DNA from 3 places in the Alteromonas sp. AWQ4_252 genome. Region 1 is predicted to be linked to each of the others. Evidence: predicted binding sites of a transcription regulator. Region 1 holds the regulator's gene; each other region holds the start of a gene.
The links. Region 1 encodes FNR, which switches genes on or off when oxygen is low (the NO sensors DNR and NnrR bind a similar motif). Its sites were predicted from a motif close to TTGATCTAGATCAA; they were not measured.

Region 1 (7,249 bases):
TTTAAAGTCTGCGTTAAGATTTACCGCGATAACAAAATCTGCGCCAAGCTGCCGGCATAAGTTTACCGGGACAGGGTTTACCACAGCTCCATCGACCAGCCAGCGGCCTTCATGGGCAACCGGGCTGAATAATGCCGGTATGGCGCAAGAGGCCTGGATACAACTACCTACTGGCCCATTGTTAAACATAACTTCACGACCAGAATACAAATCAGTGGCGACAACTGCGAAGGGCTTCTCCATCTCTTCAAAGGTCTCAGCGCAAAATTCCTCTGCCAACTTGGTAAAGACTTTTTGCCCACTAGCAATACCGCCTTTACGTAAGCCTACACCCATAAGTGACAATATTTGCCACTCGGTAAGGGAAGACGCCCAAGTTTTTAAAGGCTCGAGTTTACCGCTTGAATAAGCAGCACCTACATAAGCACCAATGGAACAGCCCGCCACAATGTCAATGTGCACGCCCAATTTTTCAAGTGCCTGAATAATGCCAATGTGAGTCCAGCCGCGAGCTGCACCAGCGCCTAAAGCTAATCCTATTTTCATTATTATTCCGTTAAGTTAACTATATTTACCGAAGCAGCTGTTGATGACTCTTGATCATCATCAGGAAAAGCGGGAGCATCGAATGCCGTGTCACCGTCTGCAACTGGCGAGCCTGTTGTAGTGATGTCGGCAAAATTGTAGAGATTTTTGTCTGCCAAGTGCGAAGGCGCGACGTTTTGAATAGCACGAAACATGGATTCTATTCGACCTGGAAACCGTTTATTCCAATCCTGAAGCATCATCTTAATATTCTGTCGTTGAAGATTTTCCTGAGAGCCGCATAAATTGCAAGGTATGATCGGAAACGAAGCAGCATCAGAGTACTTTTGAATGTCTTTTTCACTGCAGTATGCCAATGGGCGTATGACGATATGTTCACCGTTGTCGCTCACCAGTTTTGGTGGCATAGACTTCAATTTTCCACCGTGGAACATATTTAGAAAAAGGGTCTCGAGCATATCATCACGATGATGGCCTAATGCAATTTTTGTTGCGCCGATTTCCTTGGCTGTGCGGTAGAGGATCCCGCGCCGAAGCCGCGAGCACAGTGAGCAAGTTGTTTTACCTTCAGGAATTTTATCCTTAACAATAGAGTAGGTGTCTTCCTGGACTATCTTGTACTCTACGTCAATACTGGCCAGATATTCAGGTAAAATGTGCTCTGGAAACCCGGGCTGCTTTTGGTCGAGATTAACCGCCACGATATCAAAATGTATAGGCGCTATGTTGCGCAGGAAAAGCAGTATATCCAACATGGTATAGCTGTCTTTACCACCAGATAAACACACCATGACTTTGTCGCCATCTGTGATCATCTTGTAGTCGTCAATTGCTTTACCCACGTGTCTTCTCAGACGCTTCTGAAGTTTGTTAAAGTTATATTTTTGCTTACTTTGTGCGCTGTGGCTCGGTTCAGTAAGTGGAGAAGAGGCAGTGTGATTCATGGCAATTCAAAACAGTTGGTCAAAACAAAAGGTGCATTATACGCCGAGTAAACCGATGCCGCCAATTAGAATAACGCAGAAAGGCACAGGCGAAAAAACGTGGTTGCAAAAGTGATAGGCCTCCTGTGTCTTTTGATGGCCTGAATTTTATTCGATACAGTTGGTGGGAATGTCCATTGAATGGAGCTTTTTATCCATGGCGTCAAAATCGAGAATAGTAATTAGCTTCCCGTCAACTTTGAGGATAGCTTCCTTTTGAAAGCGGGTGAGTAAACGACTGATAGTTTCTACCGTAAGCCCCAAATAGTTGCCGATATCATTGCGGGTCATACTCAAATTAAACTGGCGATGAGAAAAGCCACGCTCTTCAAAGCGACCGGATAGATGGGCGATAAAATAAATGAGTCGTTCTTCAGCAGTGCGTTTGTTTAACAGCATCATCATTTCGTGATCCTGTTTTATTTCTGCACTCATAAAGCGCATGATCTGGTGGCGTAATTTGGGGAATTGTTCAGCTATTTTATCCAGTGTCGCATACGGTAGCTCGCAGACCATAGCGGTTTCGAGGGCTTGTGTATAGCTCTGATAAGTTTCATCCCGAAGACCGTCGAAGCCAATAATATCACCGGGAAAATGAAAGCTTATAATTTGTTCTTCACCTTCTTTATCAGTTACAAAACTCTTAAACGAGCCTGCTCTCACAGCGTAAAGAGAGGTGAACTTATCACCCGCTTCTACGAGAATATCTTGCTTGTGCAGAGGCTTTTTTCTTTCGATGATGTCGTCGAGTGACTCAACCTCTGTCTTGTTTAACGCAACAGGCAGACATAGATGACTAAAGCTACAATTTTGACAATGAATAGAAAAATCTGTTCGGCGTTGCATAAACTCACCATAAATGCGAAAAATCTAATGTATAGTATCGAATACTCGTACAATCAACAAGAGCGCGTAACACAATAAACTACAAGCGATAACTTGACGGACCCAAAATTGTTTTAGCTGCCTCGAAAGCCATTGTGCCCCAAGCGCAGTTGCAATTAAAGTAGGCAGTGTACCTAAACCAAACCCAGCCATTATCAGGCCACCGTCCAGAGCACTTCCCGATGCTAAAGCCCAGGTAAGCGTTGAGTAGACCAGGCCGCATGGTAGCCAGCCCCAAATCATTCCATAGGGAACAGCATGAAACGGCGTTTTGAACGGAATAAAGCGTTTTGATAGTGGTTGTAAGTAGCGCCAGATGATTGAACCTGCTTGCTCAATATAGGTTAGCCCTCGCCACCAATTTCCCAGGTAAGCCGCCATAGCGATTAACATAATACAGCTTATAACGAGTAAAATTGGGCCTGATAAAGGCACGTAGTGTGTAGCGATTTGGCCAAATGCGCCAGTTAATATTCCGGCAATAACGTAACTGAATATTCGGCCGGCGTTATACGCGAGTGTATATAATAATTTGTTACGCCTTGCATGTATTGCTGCATTCATTGCCAAACTGACACCACCGCACATGCCGATACAATGAATACCTCCGGCCAGACCGATTAGAAGAGAGGAAAGAAAACCCAGTTCATTCATTCAGCTTTTTACGCTCTTCGGCCAGTTTTTTTTCTTCTGGAGGCAGGTCGTCGTCAAACAAAATACTATATCCTTGTCGATCTAAATCCTCAAACTGATTAGATTTAACTGCCCAAAAGAAAATTGCAATGGCCAATGCAACTAAAATTATCGCTAAAGGAATGAGGACATAGATAATGCTCATAATGATTACTTCAATAAGCGCGTTGAATTTGTAACGACAATGATACTACTTAAACTCATGCCAATCACTGCCATCCACGGGGTTAATACACCAGACATCGCAAAAGGCAGCACAATCATGTTGTAGCCTAGTGCCCATGCCATATTTTGTTTTATTGTCCGGGTAACCCGCCGCGCCATTTCAAACAACTTAGGCAGGCTATTCAGTTTGTCGTTTATTAGCAGAATATCTGCTGCGTTTTTAGCAACATCACTGGCATTACCCACTGCAACTGATACATCGGCTGCTGCAAGAACAGGCGAATCATTGATGCCATCTCCCAGCATCATGACCCCCTTGCCACTTTGCTGCATTGACAATACTGTATCGTATTTAGCTTGGGGCGTCTTCTCACCCATAGCGTTAGGAATAGCCATAGCACTGGCTACTCTGTCTACATTTTCCTGTATATCACCACTTAATAATATGAGTTCCTTCTCACGAAGGTGGGAAAGGGCGTTGAAAGCGTCGGGTTTAATGCTGTCTGTAACATCAAACGCAGCGAGGCATTGTGTGCCTGAGACCAGAAATACGTTTGCGGTGATAGGAACCGATTGTGGGCTAATACCAGTAAAGGCAGCAGACCCCATTTTGTAGTGCTTAGCGCCAATAACGCCAGAAATACCATGGCCAGGGACGACTTCAAACTGTGTTACCGGCAGCACGTTTTCACAGGTGAATGCTCGTGCAAGAGGATGCTCGGATAGGGCTTCCAGCGATGCAGCGATAAGCCATACGTCCAGACTACCTTCTTGGTACCATCGTGTAGCAACGCTAAATTTTCCTTCGGTAAGCGTACCTGTTTTGTCCATTACCAGGGTATCAATTTTGTTTACCTGCTCCAGTGCATCGGCACGCTTTACTAGTATTCCTTGTTTATTTAGCGCCGCCATAGCGCAGGTTAGGGCTGATGGTGTAGCAAGGCCGAGAGCACAAGGGCAGGTTGCTACCAGCACTGAAATTGTTATCCAGAACCCATCATCGCTGCCCTTTAGCCACCAGAATATGTAAGTGGCGCACGCTATCACGAGCACAGCAAAAACAAAGTAGCTAGAAAACGTATCGGCCATCTGTGCAATGCGGGGTTTACTGGCAAATGCCTGACTTTGCAGTCTAATGATTTGATTAACCAGAGCGTGCTTTAATGTTTGCGTTACCTTAACTTTTAACACACCCACCTGATTTATCGTGCCACCGTAGACAGTGTCGCTCACATTTTTACGTACCGGCTCAAATTCACCGGTAAGCATTGATTCATCTACAGATGATTCACCTTCAACTATGATCCCGTCAATGGGAATGGTTTCGCCTGCTTTTACAACTACCGTTTCTCCCACAGTCAGGGTTTTAGCTAAAACCTCTCTGATCCCACCATCAGAGGAAAGAGTTGAAGCCGTAATTGGAATGTACTGCATGAGGTTGGCTGATAGTTGAGCGGCTTTGTGTCGACTTCGATGTTCAAGAAAACGGCTAAGTGAAAGCAGAAAAATGAACATACAGATGGACTCAAAATAGACATCGCCCTGTTGTAAAAAGGTGGCTTTGATACCCGCTAAATAGGTCGCAAAAATAGCGATGGTAACAGGCACATCCATATTTACCGTTCTTGCCGACAAAGCTTTGAGCGCTCCGATGTAAAACGTACTCCCGGAATACACCACTACCGGTGTTGTGAGCACCAGCGCTATCCAATGGAAATATTCTTTTGTTGTCGAATCCATACTGTCTAGCAAGTCGAAGTAAAGCGCTGCAGCCAGCATCATTACTTGCATAGTCATTAGCCCGGCGAGTCCCAGCTTCTTTAGGAACTGTTTGTCTTCTTTTTTATAACTTTCTTCGTGTTGGTCGGCGTGAAACGGTAATGCCGGATAGCCAATTTTCTGTAGAACAGCCATGATTTTACTAAGGGGTATTTGTAGTGGATCCCAACTGACAATGGCCCGTCGTTGCGCCACATTAACGGCAATTTGTTTCACGCCCGCTACTTTCGACAGTTGCTTCTCTATGAGCCACGCACATGCAGCACAGGTTATCCCTTCCAGTGTTAACTCGATTTGTTTGTGTTTGCCTTCATCAAAAACAAACTCTTCCTGTAACGCTGGTTCGTCAAATACATTGAGCTTTGCAAAAGCGTCTTCAGGCGGATTCTCGCCTTTCACAGCGGGCTCAGTTCGAAACTGATAATAATCTTCAAGCCCATTCTCGACGATTGTTTCAGCTACCGCTTTACACCCAGGACAACACATTGGCCTGGTTTCATTGAGTACGACAGCCGTGAGTGGTTGTGCGGGGTTCGTGGGTTCACCGCAATGGTAACAACTCTCTGGTTCAGTCACAGAATCGTTCACGGATTAAAAACAATGGGATCTGATTGTGGAAGTAAAACAGTGTTTTGAATTTTCCACTGCTCATCAAGTGGCGATAAGCTCACTCGCCATTTACCGTTAAGTGGCTGTGATGTTAAACCGCGATAAATACCGCCCGCATCACGGGTTAGCAATACCTCAGTGTCTCTCTCACTTAACGTTACGTGAAAGAAACGCAGTTTGAGGGCCGTGCCATCTTCCGGACTACCCGAATGGAAGGTAAGTGCAATCCGATCACCTGTTACTAAAAGCGTAGTAGATATATTTTGATCACGAGCTCGGGCCTCTTTATTTAAAGCGGCATTAATGGCTTTACCTTCCTTGTAGTAGTCATCAATAACAAGACTGTCTTGTGTTGAAGAGGCGAGATATACCAAAAAAACACTCATGAACACTGTAACTATGGGCACAGTTATTAAAAACCAGGGCCAGAACTGCTTGTACCAGGGACTATGTTTCATTTGTGCTTTCTCATTTACGGTTGGTAAATAACATCAGAAGTTAAATTTAATGAACCTTAATAAAACCAACATGATTTCAATCAATTGGAGTCTTCATTAGGTTATTTTCCCATAAAAAAGCCCCGTAAACACGGGGCTTTTGACGGTTTAACTAGGTTTAATTCGACAAACTATAAACATAAGCGGCAACGACGTGTATTTTGTCATCGCCCAGTGTTTTCTTAAACGATGGCATTACGCCATTTCTGCCGTAGTACAAAGATTCCGTCACAGATTCTTCGGTTGAGCCGTAAAGCCAGATATTGTCAGTGAGATTAGGCGCACCCAACATTTGGTTTCCTTTACCATCAACGCCATGACAAGCCACACAGACGGTAGCAAATCGTGCTTTACCTTCATCGATGAGAGCAGTCATTTCCTCTGGTTGTTCCCGGCCACTGAGGCTTAATACGTAGGCAACGGTTTCCTTAATACCTTGTTCACCCAATGCACCGAGCCAGGCTGGCATGGCACCCTGGCGACCAAGCGTGAGGGTTTCGACAATTTTTGCACCACTACCACCGTATAACCAGTCATCGTCAGTTAGGTTAGGGAAGCCAACATTTGCACCGCGGGCATCAGAGCCATGACACTGCGAGCAGTTTTGCATAAACAAACGTTGACCAACTTTTAACGCTTCCGGATCTTTTGCTAAGTCCTCAACAGGAACTTCTGCGTATGCTTTAAAAATCGGGTCGTAGGTTTCATCCGCATTATCCAGTTCCCGATCATACGCAACTAACATTCCGGCTTCTTTTGCAGCTATGCGAGCCTGGGCAGATTCTTCCAGAGATTGCACGTTCTGGTTAGAGCTCTTCCAGCCCCATAGCCCCTGAAATGACCCTAAGCCAGGATATAGCGCAAGATATAAAAAGCTCCAAACGATACAAACGTAAAAAAGAATCGTCCACCAGCGGGGCAATTGATTGTTGATTTCTTCAATGCCATCGAAAACATGCCCCATGCCTTCGCCTTCTTCCACTCCGGTCTTGTTGGCCAGTGCCCAGCGCAACAATACGAAGCAGCCTATAATGGTTCCCAGTGTGATCACTGAAATCCAGATTGTCCAAAACGTGCTCATCAGTTTAAGAC
Region 2 (7,249 bases), 620 kb from region 1:
AAATGCGTTTTGGACAATTTGACGACGCCCACAAAGCCGTTGACGGGTTAACAAATATTTTCCCGGAAAAAGCGGACGTTCACAATTTCAAAGCATCACTTTATCTGCAGGAAGATAGATACGACAAAGCGAGAGAAAGACTGGAGAAAGCCCTTGAACTCAACCCTGACAGCTTTTCAGCGCGCTTTAATCTGGCCTCTTTAGAAGCCAAAACAGGCAATATCGATGCATCACTTCTGCTTTTAAACACGCTGCTTGAACAAGCGCCGAGACACATTCCCTCGCAATTGTTAAAAGCACAAAATACACTGGTAAAAGGTGACGTTGATACCGCAATAAATATTTACAACAATGTTTTGGCGTTGATGCCCCGAAATCAGGAAGCCAGGGTTAAGTTGGTGCAAATCAGAGCGAATCAGGGAGATCTCAACGGTGCGCTCTATCAGCTGGACAAACTCTTGAAAGAAGATTTTGATAACCCTGCATTTTTGCTTCAAAAAGCGAATATTCTGGTGAACATGGAGAGAATAGACGAGGCTGAACAGGCACTGGTGCTGGCCCATGATCAGCTTCAGGAAAACCCTCGATTACTCACAAAGTACGGTAACCTACTCATAAAACTAGGGCGCACGGATGAAGCTCTGACAAGTTTTTTACAGGCCCGCGCAATCACGCCATACGACAATGATCTTGCGCTACACACGGCCAAGTTACAAATTGCCATGGGTAAAGTTTCTGACGCAGCCCAAACTATTGCATCACGCATCGACAAAAATCAAAATAACCCCGACTTTTGGTACGTCGCAGGTCTGTTAGCAGAGAGCACAGGTAATTTTACTAAAGCTGCGCAGGCTTACGAACGCTCTACCTCACTTGCACCGGCTTTTGCTCAACCATTGCTGGCGGCTTATAAAATGGCAGAGAGAGGAAATAATCCTGACGGATTTATTGAAATGGCGAAAGGGCTAATGAAGTCAACCCCCGAATATCTGCTGCCCGCAAACTTACTGGCGCAGTATTTTTACAACAACGGTGAGTTTTCCAAGTCCATTCCTATTTATACCAAATTATCCCAAATGCCCAACGTGTTGAATAAGTCAAAAGTACTCAACCGGTTAGCAGAAATGTCAGCACAGTCTAACACCCTGCAGGCATCACAGTGGATCACTGAAGCTATCGACCTGAACCCAAGTGATCCAGAGATCCTCGATACCTATGGCTGGGTGTTGGCACACGAAGGAAAATATCAGGAAAGTTTAGAAATGCTTCGCAGGGCATTTAGTCGGCAAGCTACCAACCCTAAACTTCGCTATCATCTAGGATATACCCTGCTACAAATGGGAAATGAACAGGAAGCAAAAGAGCATTTGGAAATTGCAGCTTATGCAGAAAGTGATTACAACGGAAAGTCACAAGCATCGAAGCTATTAGAAACTATGTAGCAGAAATATTTAACTAAAAACCCCTGGCCTTCACCAGGGGTTTTTAGTTTATACCACGACAAGTTCGTCGTCTTTCACATCTATCCGAATTGTAGATTCTGGCATCAGCACGCCAGACAACAACTGCTGCGCTAACGGGTTTTCGATCTGCGTCTGAATGGCCCGTTTCAACGGTCTGGCGCCAAAGACAGGGTCGAAACCAGCGTCTGCGATCTTATCCATAGCAGCACCTGATAACTCCAGCTTGTAGCCCTTCGTAGCCAAGCGTTGGCGTAGTGATGCCAACTGAATTTTTGCAATAGACTTAATCTGCTCTTTACCAAGGGGATGAAATACCACTAAGTCATCAACTCTGTTAATAAACTCAGGCCTGAAGTGTTGCCCCACTACTGACATTACACGACGCTTCATTTCGTCATATTGGTCATCTCCATGGGCATCCTGAATAACATCAGAACCCAAGTTTGATGTCATGATCACAACCGTGTTTTTGAAATCAACGGTTCTGCCTTGTCCATCTGTCAGTCGACCATCATCAAGCACCTGTAATAGAATATTAAAAACATCCGGGTGCGCTTTTTCAACTTCATCCAACAGGATCACCGAATAAGGTTTTCTGCGAACGGCTTCTGTAAGATAGCCTCCCTCCTCATAACCTACGTAACCCGGTGGCGCCCCAACCAGACGGGACACAGAATGCTTTTCCATAAATTCAGACATATCAATACGAACTAACGCTGCTTCCGTGTCGAACAAAAAACCGGCCAGTGCTTTTGATAATTCTGTTTTTCCTACCCCTGTTGGACCTAAGAAAAGGAAAGAGCCAATAGGGCGATTGGGATCTGCAAGACCAGACCTAGAACGGCGTATCGCATTGGATACCGCATTTACTGCCTCTGCCTGTCCTACAACACGTTTGTGTAAAACCTCTTCCATTCTTAACAGTTTGTCCCGCTCACCTTCCAACATTTTGGCTACAGGAATACCAGTCCAGCGAGACAGCACCTCTGCGATTTCACTGTCTGTCACTTTGTTTTTCAGCAGCAGTGTTTCACGAGTTTCACTCTCTGCAGCCTTCTCAAGCTTCATTTCAAGTTCAGGAATTCGACCGTATTGCAATTCAGACATACGATTTAAGTCAGATGCACGCCTGGCAATTTCCATATCGAGCTTAGCTTGTTCCAGTTCAGTCTTGATTGACTGGGTTCCTTGCATGGCATCTTTTTCTTCACGCCATATCTTATCCAGCTCGCCTAACTTATTCTCGGCTTGCTCGCGCTCCAGCTCAATCATTTCTAACCGTTTATGGCTTTCGCCGTCAGTTTCTTTCGCTAGCGCTTGTTCTTCCAATTTGAGCTGGATGATGCGACGCTCCAGCCTGTCCATATCTTCAGGCTTAGAGTCTATTTGTAGACGGATACTCGATGCTGCTTCATCAATAAGATCAATAGCTTTGTCGGGAAGCTGGCGATCACTAATATAGCGATGGGACAAGGTTGCTGCGGCAACAATGGCCGGATCAGTTATATCTACCGAATGATGGAGCTCATAGCGTTCTTTCAAACCGCGCAAAATAGCAATGGTATCTTCCACGCTCGGTTCATCAACCAGAACCTTTTGGAAACGACGCTCTAAAGCAGCATCTTTTTCAATATACTGACGGTATTCATCCAATGTGGTCGCACCCACACAATGCAGTTCACCGCGAGCCAAAGCAGGCTTGAGCATATTTCCGGCGTCCATGGCACCGTCGGACTTACCTGCCCCAACCATGGTGTGTAACTCGTCGATGAAGAGAATAACCCTTCCCTCCTCCTTGGACAGTTCGTTCAGTACAGCTTTTAACCGTTCCTCGAATTCACCCCTGTATTTAGCGCCTGCCACCAGCGCGCCCATATCTAAAGAAAGTACCCGCTTGTTTTTAAGACCCTCAGGAACTTCACCATTGATAATACGCTGAGCTAGCCCTTCGACGATGGCCGTTTTACCCACGCCGGGTTCACCTATAAGCACAGGGTTGTTTTTCGTGCGACGTTGCAGAACCTGTACTGTTCGTCTTATCTCATCATCGCGGCCAATAACTGGGTCAAGCTTACCTTGTTCGGCTCGTTCGGTAAGGTCAGTAGTATATTTTTCTAAAGCCTGCCGAACGTCTTCGGCATTCGGATCAGTAACTTTCTGACCACCACGCATTTTATCGATTGCGGTTTCTATCTGCTCTTTAGACATATTAAGACTGCGAAGCAATTCGCCTAACTTTCCTTTGTCTTGCAATGCCGCTAAAACAAAAATTTCCGACGTGATATATTCATCTTTTCTCTGCTGGGCAATTTTGTCACATAAATTAAGCAGAATACCGCTGTCTTTGCCAAGCTGAACATCACCGCCAATACCTTCAACTCTGGGCAGGCGCTCGATCGCTTCGGCCAAGGCAGAGCGAAGGGCATTCACGTTAACCTGCGCCTGATCGAGCAATGGACGAACGGATCCACCCTGCTGATTTAACAGTGCAGTCATTAAGTGCACCGGTTCTATGAACTGATGATCCCGACCCAGTGCTAAAGACTGTGCGTCAGAAATCGCTAATTGGAATTTACTGGTAAATCTGTCTAATCGCATGAAACCATCCCCTGCCAATATATCGCAAAGATTAACACGACTTATTTATGGGTATGGATTTAGAGGGATTCAACTGACGAGACAAATAAACGGACAAAAGTTTTGATCAATATCAAGTTAAATTAACCAGACCAAGATTATTTATATAAGCTCTCATGAACAAAACCGTTAATATTTAAAACCGATTACTGACACCTGACGTCCACAAGGTGTAGTTCCCTCGTGTACGCTCCTGCGGTGGGAAAAAAATTGTGAGTCTCTCTCATAAGTACAAACATCGCTTTTAGTGATGTTATCCACACCGACCTGGCGCAGTTGACTAAAAGTAATAGCGGGCAAGTCCAACAAAAATTTCCCAGAGTTATCACTAGACCGGTAGCTTGATCTACAAGGAGCAAAATGCTCCACAACTTCTGGCGATACTTCGTAATTCGCCTGACTAATGGCCGGGCCTATCCACGCCATAAGATTATCGTTACGAGAACTCATTGATTCGATTGTACGAGCAACAATACCTGACGCCAAGCCTTTCCATCCGGCATGAATCGCAGCAACTTCGGTGCCCTCAGTGTTACTGAGCAGTATAGGGACGCAATCTGCTGTCATCACAGCACACGCAAAAGCCACGTGCCGACTTATTGATGCATCCGCCTCGCGCTCCTCACTGGGCAGCGTAATACAGGTATTGCTGTGCACCTGTTCTAACCACTGAATTTTGTTATGGTAAGGCAGTTGTTCCCGGTTCCTGACAACGGTTACCTTGTCATCGCCTACATGCAAGCCGACATTTAAGCTGCTATAAGCGCCACTGCTGAGCCCACCTTGTCGCATCGAACAATAAGCGAAAACACGCTCTGGGAAATTCACGTCAGGAACAACGACAGTCATAGTCACACGTCATCCAAACCGTGTAGAGCGGTATCTTCCCGCACCGCAGCTATTAGTGAGACCATGTCTTCCGGAAGAGGCGCTTGCCAAGTCATCCACTCTCCACTTTCAGGGTGAAACAAGGATAACTGAGCGGCGTGAAGTGCCTGACGCTGAAAACCTCGCAAAGCATTCACGCAAGCTTCAGAAGCGCCTTTAGGCAATCGCGGACGTCCACCATACGCAGGGTCGCCAACCAAGGGATGTTTGACATGAGCCATATGAACACGGATCTGATGGGTTCTACCTGTCTCTAATTTCAAACGCAGATGAGTATGGGATCTAAACTTTTCCATCACCCGGTAATGGGTCACAGCCGGCTTGCCGAATTCCCGCACTGCCATTAACGTGCGTTTAGTGGGGTGTCTGCCAATAGGCGCATCAACAACCCCACCAGCGACCATAGTGCCATACGCTAGGGCTTCGTACTCCCGGCTCATAACCCGCTCTTGCAACTGATTCACAAGATGTGTTTGCGCAGGCACTGTTTTCGCAACGACCATTAGCCCTGTAGTGTCTTTGTCCAGTCGATGCACTATCCCTGCCCTTGGGACAATATCGATATCCGGAACGTGAGATAACAATGCGTTTAGGATAGTCCCGTCCTGGTTCCCTGCCCCAGGGTGAACAACAAGATCAGCGGGTTTGTTAATTACCAGGATGGCGTCATCTTCATACACAATATCCAGTTCAATATCCTGAGGTTTACTGGATATTTGTACTTCCATCAAGGCAGCAATCTGTATGTACTCATCACCCAGCATTTTATGCTTAGGTGTCACCAACACATCACCATCAACGGTCACATTACCGTCTAAAATCCAACTTTTTAACTTCGATCGTGAATATTCAGGGAACAAATCAGCCAAAACCTGATCTAATCTCATGCCATAGTGGTGTGGCCCGGTATTCGCTTCAAGTCTGACTGTGTTTTCAGGCTGGCTCATAAAACTCTTTCGCTATTACAAAAAGCGTATTATACCAACTTTACGGTAATGAGAAGGAAACTTTCCTGTTTTTATGTGGAGTTTCCTGGTTTGAGTGCGCTAGAATGCTGCAACAAATGCAAAACACGTATCAGTCGGTTAAGCAGGAATAGACAAAGATATGAAATCAATTCGATTAATGATGCCAGTCGTCGTTGGTGTCATGGTAAGTATGGCGGGATGTAGCTCCAACGATGATACACAGGAGCGCGCGGCCCTGGCCAATATGGGCGCCCAACAAATGTACGATAGCGCAAAACGCAATATGCAAAACGGTAACTTTGGGTCAGCATCCACCATGCTGAGTGAGCTGGACTCCCGCTACCCATTTGGCCCTTTATCGAATCAAGTGCAGTTAGACTTGATATACAGCTACTACAAATCCGGTCGTATTGACGAAACCCTGGCAACTATCGACAGATTTGTTCGGTTAAATCCCAACCATTCTGATGTGGATTACGCTTTTTACATGCGCGGCCTGACAAATATGGAAGCTGATTCCAATATGTTCCAGGAGCTGATGCAAATAGACCGCTCTGATAGGGACCCATCTAAATCAAGAGAAGCTTTTGAAGATTTTCGTCGATTGATACAACAATACCCCGATAGCAAGTACGCTGCTGACGCCAAAAAACGCATGCTCTTCATTAAAAACAGGTTGGCAAAATATGAAATTGCCATCGCTAGGTTTTACATGCGCAGAGAAGCTTATGTGGCGGCGGCAAACAGAGGAAGATATGTGCTGGAACACTTCCCCAATTCTGAACACGTTCAGGAGGCACTAGAAATCATGGTATCCAGTTATGATCAGCTGGGTTTAACTGATCTCAAGAATAACGCAATTAAAACGTTGCAGTTAAACTTTCCGGACAGTGATTTTCTAAGTTAACATTCAGGCACCATATGGTGCCTTTTTTATCTAAAAAACAAGTGACTAAATGGATTGAGCAGACGGGCTATGCCCGAAGTGAAGTGTAACGGCTGGTCTAAAATACTAAACACTAAACACCCTGATGGGTGTGTGGATTGCGGGGCATGAGTATGGTCGCCGTCCATTTTAATAAAGTCACCTGTGCGGTAATGATGTAATCCATCACTAAATTCACCGTCAAGTACTAAAGTGAATTCCACCCCTCGGTGAGTGTGCTCGGGCACACTGCCTCCATTACCCATATAAATAAAATTCGCGACTCCAGAATAGCCTAGGTCAACAGGCGCCTGCCACAACTTGCCAACAAGACCGCTCCAATTTCCGATTTTACCGGCAAATGTTTG
Region 3 (7,249 bases), 930 kb from region 1:
TCTTTTAGCAACCCTTTTAATTGCCCACGTTGGCATGTGTGTCCTTCTATCTCTACACCAAGCTGGTTTAAACGTCGCAATAAGTAGGGCAGGGTATCGTAGACTTTGTGTAGCAAGGGGTCGGTGGAAGCATAAATATCAAGTTTTAACTTTTCTCCGTCAATACGGCTCTTAGCCAGCAATTCACCCAACTCTCCGATATCAAGTTTCATGGTTAAGTGCCAAACTCGACCCTTCTGCGTAGATTTTGAATTTTCATGCTCCCGTTTTTCTTCGGTTCGAAACAATAATTCTGGCGCTTTGTTTTCGTCACGGGTGATGGGAAGTACGTAGTAAAAACTCTCAGTTCCCTGTGTTCGGTTTTCTGCGCCTTGTATTTTTTGTTGCTGATGGTTGGCGAGTAGTGTTTTTACATGCTTGAGGATTTGGGTTCTTTGGTCGAGTGCGGCCATATCACTGGCAACTCTGGACGGAGATTGCCCCGCAACTGACGTACCTATGGTTTTTGCGATCACTGATTCAGGTTTATCAATAATGGCTGACAAGCCAGATTGATTTCGTAATGCTCGCCCTGTGAGGCCAAGTTGTAAAATTGACACCAAAGCACCAAGGAAATCGGAGTTTGAGGGCGGAGCTAAAATGGCCGTAGGTGTGGTGACCAGCGAATGGGCTGTTAGCACCTGTTTAATGGTATTTGCCAATGCATCTGGTGTCGCTGGAGCCGAACTTTCTGCAGAAGCGACATTTTGAGTTGCAGATGAGGGCGGCTTTACAGCAGTGAGGGGGCCAACGGCTATTTTGTTTAACCACTGTTGAGTAATGCTGGTCGTTGCTGGAGCATGAGTGGAATGAGTTCGCAAAATCTGCACTAATTTACCCAGTGCTTCATTGGTAGAACCTGTTTCGGCTAAAAGCTGCCTGGAAAGCTGGCGGATCTTTTCCTGAACAACGGGAATATCACTGTGACTAATCTTACTGGAGCTCTTTACTTCGCTATCCAGGCGCGGGGTATTATTGGTAGTAGGGGTTGCAGGTATACTTTCAGGGGGAACTTGGCCGCTTTTGCTGTGATGCTCCATCGAAGCAGGCGTTTTTACAGCATCATTACTAATTGTGGGGGCGTGAACCTGTGAAGTGGACGAGTTAGAAGACTGTGCCTGCGCGCTAGAAGGCACAGCATTGCTGGATGCGACGGCGGTAGCTGGAAGCGGCTGCAGAGAAATTGCTTTCGCTTGTGGTACTTTATTTAAAATAGACACGACACGTTCTGGCAACGTCAGTTTTGCTATATTCAAGGTGTCGACTGGCTGTGGAGCTACTGGGAACTGGAGTACCGGGCGACTTTGAACCCCCTGTACACTTAACTGTGCATTTTTTAATGTCATCGAGGCGCTGACAATCGCAGGTTGCCGTGGTTGTGCTGGAAGAAGCACATCAGAGACATGCTTTGGTGGCGCCCCCTCAATTTTAATTCCCTCAGTACCGAGCCCCTTTACCAACGCAAGCTTAACCAAGGGAGATGTTATCTGAACTGCAGACTGAAGAGTGTGCTTGGGCGGGATACTGCTAATTGTGACTGGCCAGTTTTTTTGATTTTGTTGAAATTCAGGCGCCTGTATGTGAACCTTTATTTTCTCTTGCGAAGAAAAAAGAGGGGTGTTGTTCGGTGTTGGTATCGTGACAGTAGGAGAGCCTGGTAATTGCAGAGAAACGGAAAGTCTCTGCGAACTTGCCTGTTCAACCACACCGTGAAGGTACAGTCCTTTTGATAAAGTCGGACTTTGTATACTTGCAAGGGTGATGGCGTCAGCCAGGGTTCTCACCAGTCGCTGAACATCAGCTTGATTCAGTGTCGTAGTTTGCTTTATTGGTAAAAAGTCAAACAGCGTGACAGATGAGCCGGTTTTCCCAATTGAGAAAGTAGCAGACTCTTTCAGAGATAGCTGACCCTGGGTTTGCACAGATAGCGTTTGTGGTGATGCTGGTTCTGAAGGCACCTGAATGTGTACCGAATTACCGCTCTGGGCAACCGATACACGGGTTTGCAACAATGACGTCAGCAGAGGAGAAACCGCTTTTTGTTTAATCAGGTCTTCAGTTGAGGCCTTGTCAGGGCTCGTCAGCAATGCTGCAATCTGTGTATTCATATCAACCATATCGGCAGCCTCGGTGAAAACTCAACGTCGTATTGTTTGAGCGCCTTTTATTTGACTTTGTTTGTTTTGAACTAAATCATAAAAAAGTTTAATAGCATGACGGGTTTGATGCGATTCCCAGCGCCTATGGTAGAATGCCATCGATAACTTTTCACAAAGTATTAATAATCATAAGGGTAGTCGGTGCTGGAAGCCAGACATCTTAGCTGTATAAAGAAAGATCGCGTTCTGTTTGACGGGCTTTCGCTACAACTACGGGAAAGTGAACTGATGTATTTGCGGGGGCCCAATGGTGCCGGTAAAACCAGTTTGCTTCGCATTCTGTCAGGATTGGCTCAGCCCGCAAGTGGCGATGTTACCTGGCGGGGCAAGCCGTTGGATTTGCCGTGGTATCGGGAAATGATTTATGTTGGTCATAAATCCGGGGTTAATGGCACGCTGACCGCACTTGAAAATTTACGATTTTGGTGTTGCCAACACGCAGTCAACGTATCTGATGCACATATTCTGGATGTTTTGTCAGTGCTCGAATTAGTTGGTTTAGAGGATATGCCTTGCCGTATGTTGTCTGCCGGCCAGCAGCGAAGAGTTGCGTTGGCAAAATTGTGGCTAAAACCAGCCACCGTATGGCTGTTGGATGAACCCTTTACCGCACTGGACGTTGAGGGCGTTTTGCAACTTGAGCAGGTAATGTGTCAGCATGTGAAAGCCGGTGGTGCAATCCTGGCCACGTCCCATCAGCCATTGTCGGCCGTTGCCGGACCTTTGACTTTTTTCGATTTGGAGTACCGAATTTGAGTGGTGTAACGCAGGGCGTTCTTCGGCGGGAACTGGCTCTGGCATTCAGGCAAAGAGCGGAGCTATTACAGCCCTTGATGTTTCTGTTAATGGTGGTGACCTTGTTTCCCCTCGGGGTTGGGCCGGGTTCTGAGACGCTTCAGCGGATAGGGCCTGGTGTAATATGGATTGCAGCTATTCTTTCGTCACTCATGGGTATGGAACGCCTCTTCCGTGACGATTTTCAGGACGGTTCACTTGAACAACTTCAGGTGTCTGGTATCCCTCTTTACATCGTCGCCTTAGTAAAGGTGTTAAGCCACTGGCTGGTGACGTTTCTGCCACTGTTGTTATTGTCACCACTGTTAGCCATGTTTTTGAATCTGACATTCGACATGTACAAGGCACTCATACTGACGCTTTTACTCGGTACCCCGTTATTATCATTGATTGGCGCAATAGCGGTGGGGCTGACCGTGGGCCTTCAACGAGGTAGTGTTTTGCTTGCACTTTTATTGATCCCCGTATTTATTCCTTTATTGATTTTCGCCACCTCTGCCGTGGACGCTGCTGCCTTGCAGTTACCTTATCGCAGCCAGGTTGCTATTATCGGTGCCATGCTCTTATTTGCACTGGCGGCGGCACCGTCGGCCATCGCGTATTCGTTAAAAGTGAGTCAAAACTGATGTGGAAATGGATGCATCCTTACGCTAAACCAGAAAGGGCTTATGCCCTGTGTCAAACCTTGTTGCCCTGGTTTTGGAGTCTTGCTTTAACGTGCCTTGTTGTAGGTTCTGTTTGGGGGTTGGCATTTGCACCTCAGGATTATCAACAAGGAGATTCGTTTCGGATCATTTACATTCATGTACCAAGTGCCATGCTTTCGATGAGTACCTATGTTGCCATGGCGGTTGCCGCGCTGGTGGGCATGGTTTGGCAATGGCGCACAGCTTACATGGCAATGATAGCGATGGCTCCCGTGGGTGCGGTCATGACATTAATCGCTCTGTTTACAGGGGCTGCATGGGGGAAACCCATGTGGGGTACCTGGTGGGAATGGGACGCAAGGCTAACTTCCGAACTTATTTTGTTGTTTTTGTATCTGGGCGTTATCGCTCTTTACGGTGCTTTTGAAGATAAATTACAAGCAGGCAAAGCCGCCGGTGTTATGTCATTGGTAGGCGTGGTGAATATCCCTATTATTCACTTTTCAGTAGAGTGGTGGAATACCTTGCACCAAGGTGCCACCATTACCAAGTTTGATAAACCATCCATGGCCCCTGAAATGCTATGGCCATTATTGATAAACATTGTCGGGTTTGCCTGCTTTATTGGGGCAGTCACGCTTATGCGAATGAAAAACGAAATAGTACGCAGAGAATTGCATCGTCCCTGGGTACAACACCTCGTAAGCGAAAAGGAGCCTGGTAATGCAGTTTGATTCGATGGCAGACTTTTTGGCAATGGGTGGGTATGGCTTTTACGTTTGGCTTTCCTTTGGCTTTACAGGAATGAGCTTGTTGGCTATTGTCGTGCAGACAATACTGGCGCAACGAACCCTTAAAAATCAAATTAGCGCGGAAACACAGCGTAGAAAGCGCATTCAACACGCTGAAAATAAACGCGCAAACCATGTCTCTATTCCTTCCGTTCCAGACAAGGCAGAAAAATGAATCCACGTAGAAAGCAACGACTTATGGCCGTCGGTTTTATTGGTGTTTTACTCACCGGAGCGGTGTCTCTTATGTTGTTCGCGTTGTCAGATAGCATCGATCTTTTCTATACACCTTCTCAAATCGTCGACGGCAGGGACGGAAAAAAACCTGATATCGGCCAGCGGCTTCGCATAGGAGGTATGGTTGTACCCGGCAGTGTAGTCAGAGATTCAGAAACCCTGGCTGTCAGTTTTGACTTAGTCGATACGGGCCCCACTGTCACTGTTCAGTACACGGGAATTTTGCCAGATTTATTCCGTGAAGGTCAGGGAATTGTGGCAACCGGAGTGTTAACGGAAAAGACGGTAATCAAAGCTCAGGAAGTACTGGCTAAACACGATGAGGAATACATGCCGCCAGAACTTGCAGAACAAATGAAGGGGATAAAACACGTAAAGCCTGAGCAACCGGGAGTTTAACATGATACCCGAGCTTGGAAATGTATCTCTGACACTGGCATTACTTTGCGCTATTTTACTGGCTGTTTACCCTATGTGGGGAGCACACATAAATCATCGCCTTCTGATGGGGACAGCGAAACCGCTGGCGGCGGGGATGTTTGTATTTACTCTTATTGCATTTGTCGCGCTGATTTACGCATTTTTAACTGATGATTTCAGTGTGGTTTATGTGGCACAGCATTCAAACAGCAAACTTCCAGATTATTATAAAGTGACTGCTGTGTGGGGTGGCCATGAAGGCTCATTTTTGCTTTGGGTACTCATGTTGTCAGTATGGACTGCATCTGTTGCTGTATTTAGCAAAGGGATCCCAGACGAGATGGTATCAAGAGTGCTGTCTGTACTAGGGGTTATTGCTATCGGCTTTTACCTGTTTATGTTGCTGACTTCAAACCCATTTGACACCATGCTGCCATTTTTTCCTGTTGATGGCAGAGACCTCAATCCCTTACTACAAGACTTTGGCATGATTATCCATCCTCCCATGCTGTATATGGGGTATGTAGGGTTTTCTGTCGCTTTTGCGTTTGCCGTGTCAGCGTTAATTTCAGGCAAGCTCGATTCTACATGGGCTCGATGGTCTCGGCCCTGGGTTATTGCAGCCTGGGCGTTTCTGACCTTGGGAATTGCACTGGGTAGTTGGTGGGCCTATTACGAACTTGGCTGGGGCGGCTGGTGGTTTTGGGATCCTGTTGAAAACGCCTCCTTTATGCCCTGGCTGGTTGGTACAGCTCTTATTCATTCGTTAGCTGTTACCGAAAAGCGCAAAGTATTCAAGTCCTGGACGGTTTTACTGGCTATCGCGGCCTTTTCCCTGAGTTTGCTCGGTACTTTTCTGGTGCGTTCCGGGGTTATTGTATCTGTGCATTCATTTGCCAGTGACCCCTCCCGAGGATTGTTTATTCTTGGGATCCTGGTGGTACTCAGTGGAACGGCGTTACTTTTGTACGCCTTGCGCGCCTCTGAATTGAGATCGCCAGGGCGTTACAGTACATTTTCAAGGGAAGTGCTGTTGATTGGCAACAACGTTTTTTTGTGTGCAGCTACCATTGTCGTGTTACTTGGTACCTTGCTGCCGTTAGTGCACAAAGAACTCGGTCTGGGCTCTATTTCTATTGGCGCCCCCTTCTTCAATCAAATGTTTACACTGCTGATCGTCCCGTTCGTATTTATGCTTGGAATTGGTCCGTTGACACGCTGGAAGCAGCAGTCGGCGCAAGCTATGAGTAAACAGTTCTGGACTGCCCTGGGGTTGAGTATTTCTGCAGGCGTACTCATTAATTTTAGCTATGATGAGCCTACCTACATGGCCGCACTGGGACTGGTTCTCGCTGCCTGGGTTTTAATCACAACCGTACAAGAAGTCATGCAGCGTATTGATGCGCTTCCCGATGCCAGTGTCATATCAAAACTTACCCGTTTGACGCCAAGCCACTGGGGAATGGTGCTGGGCCACATTGGCTTTGCTGTTACCCTTATTGGCATAACCTTAGTGTCTAATTATGAATTGGAACGAGATATTCGAATGGCGCCGGGTGAGCGTGCTGAATTGGGCGGTTATACCTTTCACTTCACTGGTGTTAAACCATTTAAAGGGCCAAATTATACTGCGGATGTTGGTGTGTTTGACGTTTATCAAGACGGTGAGAAAATTATCCACTTGGAGCCAGAAAAGCGATTGTATACCGTGCAGAGAATGCCGATGACGGAAGCCGGAATACACTCTACTTTGTTCCGAGATTTGTTTATTGCACTAGGTGAGCCCTTAGACGATGGTGCATGGGCAGTTCGGGTATATATCAAACCCTTTGTTATTTGGATTTGGGGCGGAGCGGCAATTATGTCCCTCGGCGGACTGTGTTCCTTGTCTGATAAACGCTACAGAATGGCCAAACTCAAGGCTGTGAAGAAAGCCGTTACCCCTTTTGTTAGCGCGGAAAGTTAAGAGAATTTATGAAAAAAACGTGGTTGTTTGTAATCCCAGTATCAGCTTTCCTCATAGTAGTCATTTTTCTTTTTATGGGGCTGTTTTCGAATCCCAGACAAATGGATTCTCAAGCGGATGGAAAGCCATTACCTGACTTTTCTTTACCAGATTTAATGGCCCCGGATACAATGTACACGCCGGAGAGTCTTAAGG

Region 2: clpB (ATP-dependent chaperone ClpB) is a predicted target of FNR. The motif match lies at 4,164-4,177, and genes of this name have one in related genera.
Region 3: fliK (flagellar hook-length control protein FliK) is a predicted target of FNR. The motif match lies at 2,223-2,236, and genes of this name have one in related genera.

Annotation. Positions count from the first base shown of each region.
Region 1 is NZ_JBSWSV010000001.1:2,971,157-2,978,405, forward strand. Features, by position in the region: gene rssA (patatin-like phospholipase RssA) at 1-546, opposite strand, end outside; gene ttcA (tRNA 2-thiocytidine(32) synthetase TtcA) at 549-1,490, opposite strand; gene fnr (fumarate/nitrate reduction transcriptional regulator Fnr) at 1,638-2,375, opposite strand; gene ACXACM_RS13160 (sulfite exporter TauE/SafE family protein) at 2,400-3,068, opposite strand; gene ccoS (cbb3-type cytochrome oxidase assembly protein CcoS) at 3,061-3,252, opposite strand; gene ACXACM_RS13170 (heavy metal translocating P-type ATPase) at 3,258-5,627, opposite strand; gene ACXACM_RS13175 (FixH family protein) at 5,636-6,118, opposite strand; gene ccoP (cytochrome-c oxidase, cbb3-type subunit III) at 6,276-7,238, opposite strand; gene ACXACM_RS13185 (cbb3-type cytochrome oxidase subunit 3) at 7,243-7,249, opposite strand, start outside.
Region 2 is NZ_JBSWSV010000001.1:3,588,914-3,596,162, forward strand. Features, by position in the region: gene prsT (XrtA/PEP-CTERM system TPR-repeat protein PrsT) at 1-1,442, shown strand, start outside; gene clpB (ATP-dependent chaperone ClpB) at 1,491-4,061, opposite strand; gene pgeF (peptidoglycan editing factor PgeF) at 4,230-4,949, opposite strand; gene rluD (23S rRNA pseudouridine(1911/1915/1917) synthase RluD) at 4,952-5,935, opposite strand; gene ACXACM_RS15785 (outer membrane protein assembly factor BamD) at 6,096-6,863, shown strand; gene ACXACM_RS15790 (ChrR family anti-sigma-E factor) at 6,890-7,249, opposite strand, start outside.
Region 3 is NZ_JBSWSV010000001.1:2,042,305-2,049,553, forward strand. Features, by position in the region: gene fliK (flagellar hook-length control protein FliK) at 1-2,156, opposite strand, end outside; gene ccmA (cytochrome c biogenesis heme-transporting ATPase CcmA) at 2,340-2,954, shown strand; gene ccmB (heme exporter protein CcmB) at 2,951-3,619, shown strand; gene ACXACM_RS09010 (heme ABC transporter permease) at 3,619-4,374, shown strand; gene ccmD (heme exporter protein CcmD) at 4,364-4,606, shown strand; gene ccmE (cytochrome c maturation protein CcmE) at 4,603-5,067, shown strand; gene ACXACM_RS09025 (heme lyase CcmF/NrfE family subunit) at 5,069-7,054, shown strand; gene ACXACM_RS09030 (redoxin family protein) at 7,063-7,249, shown strand, end outside.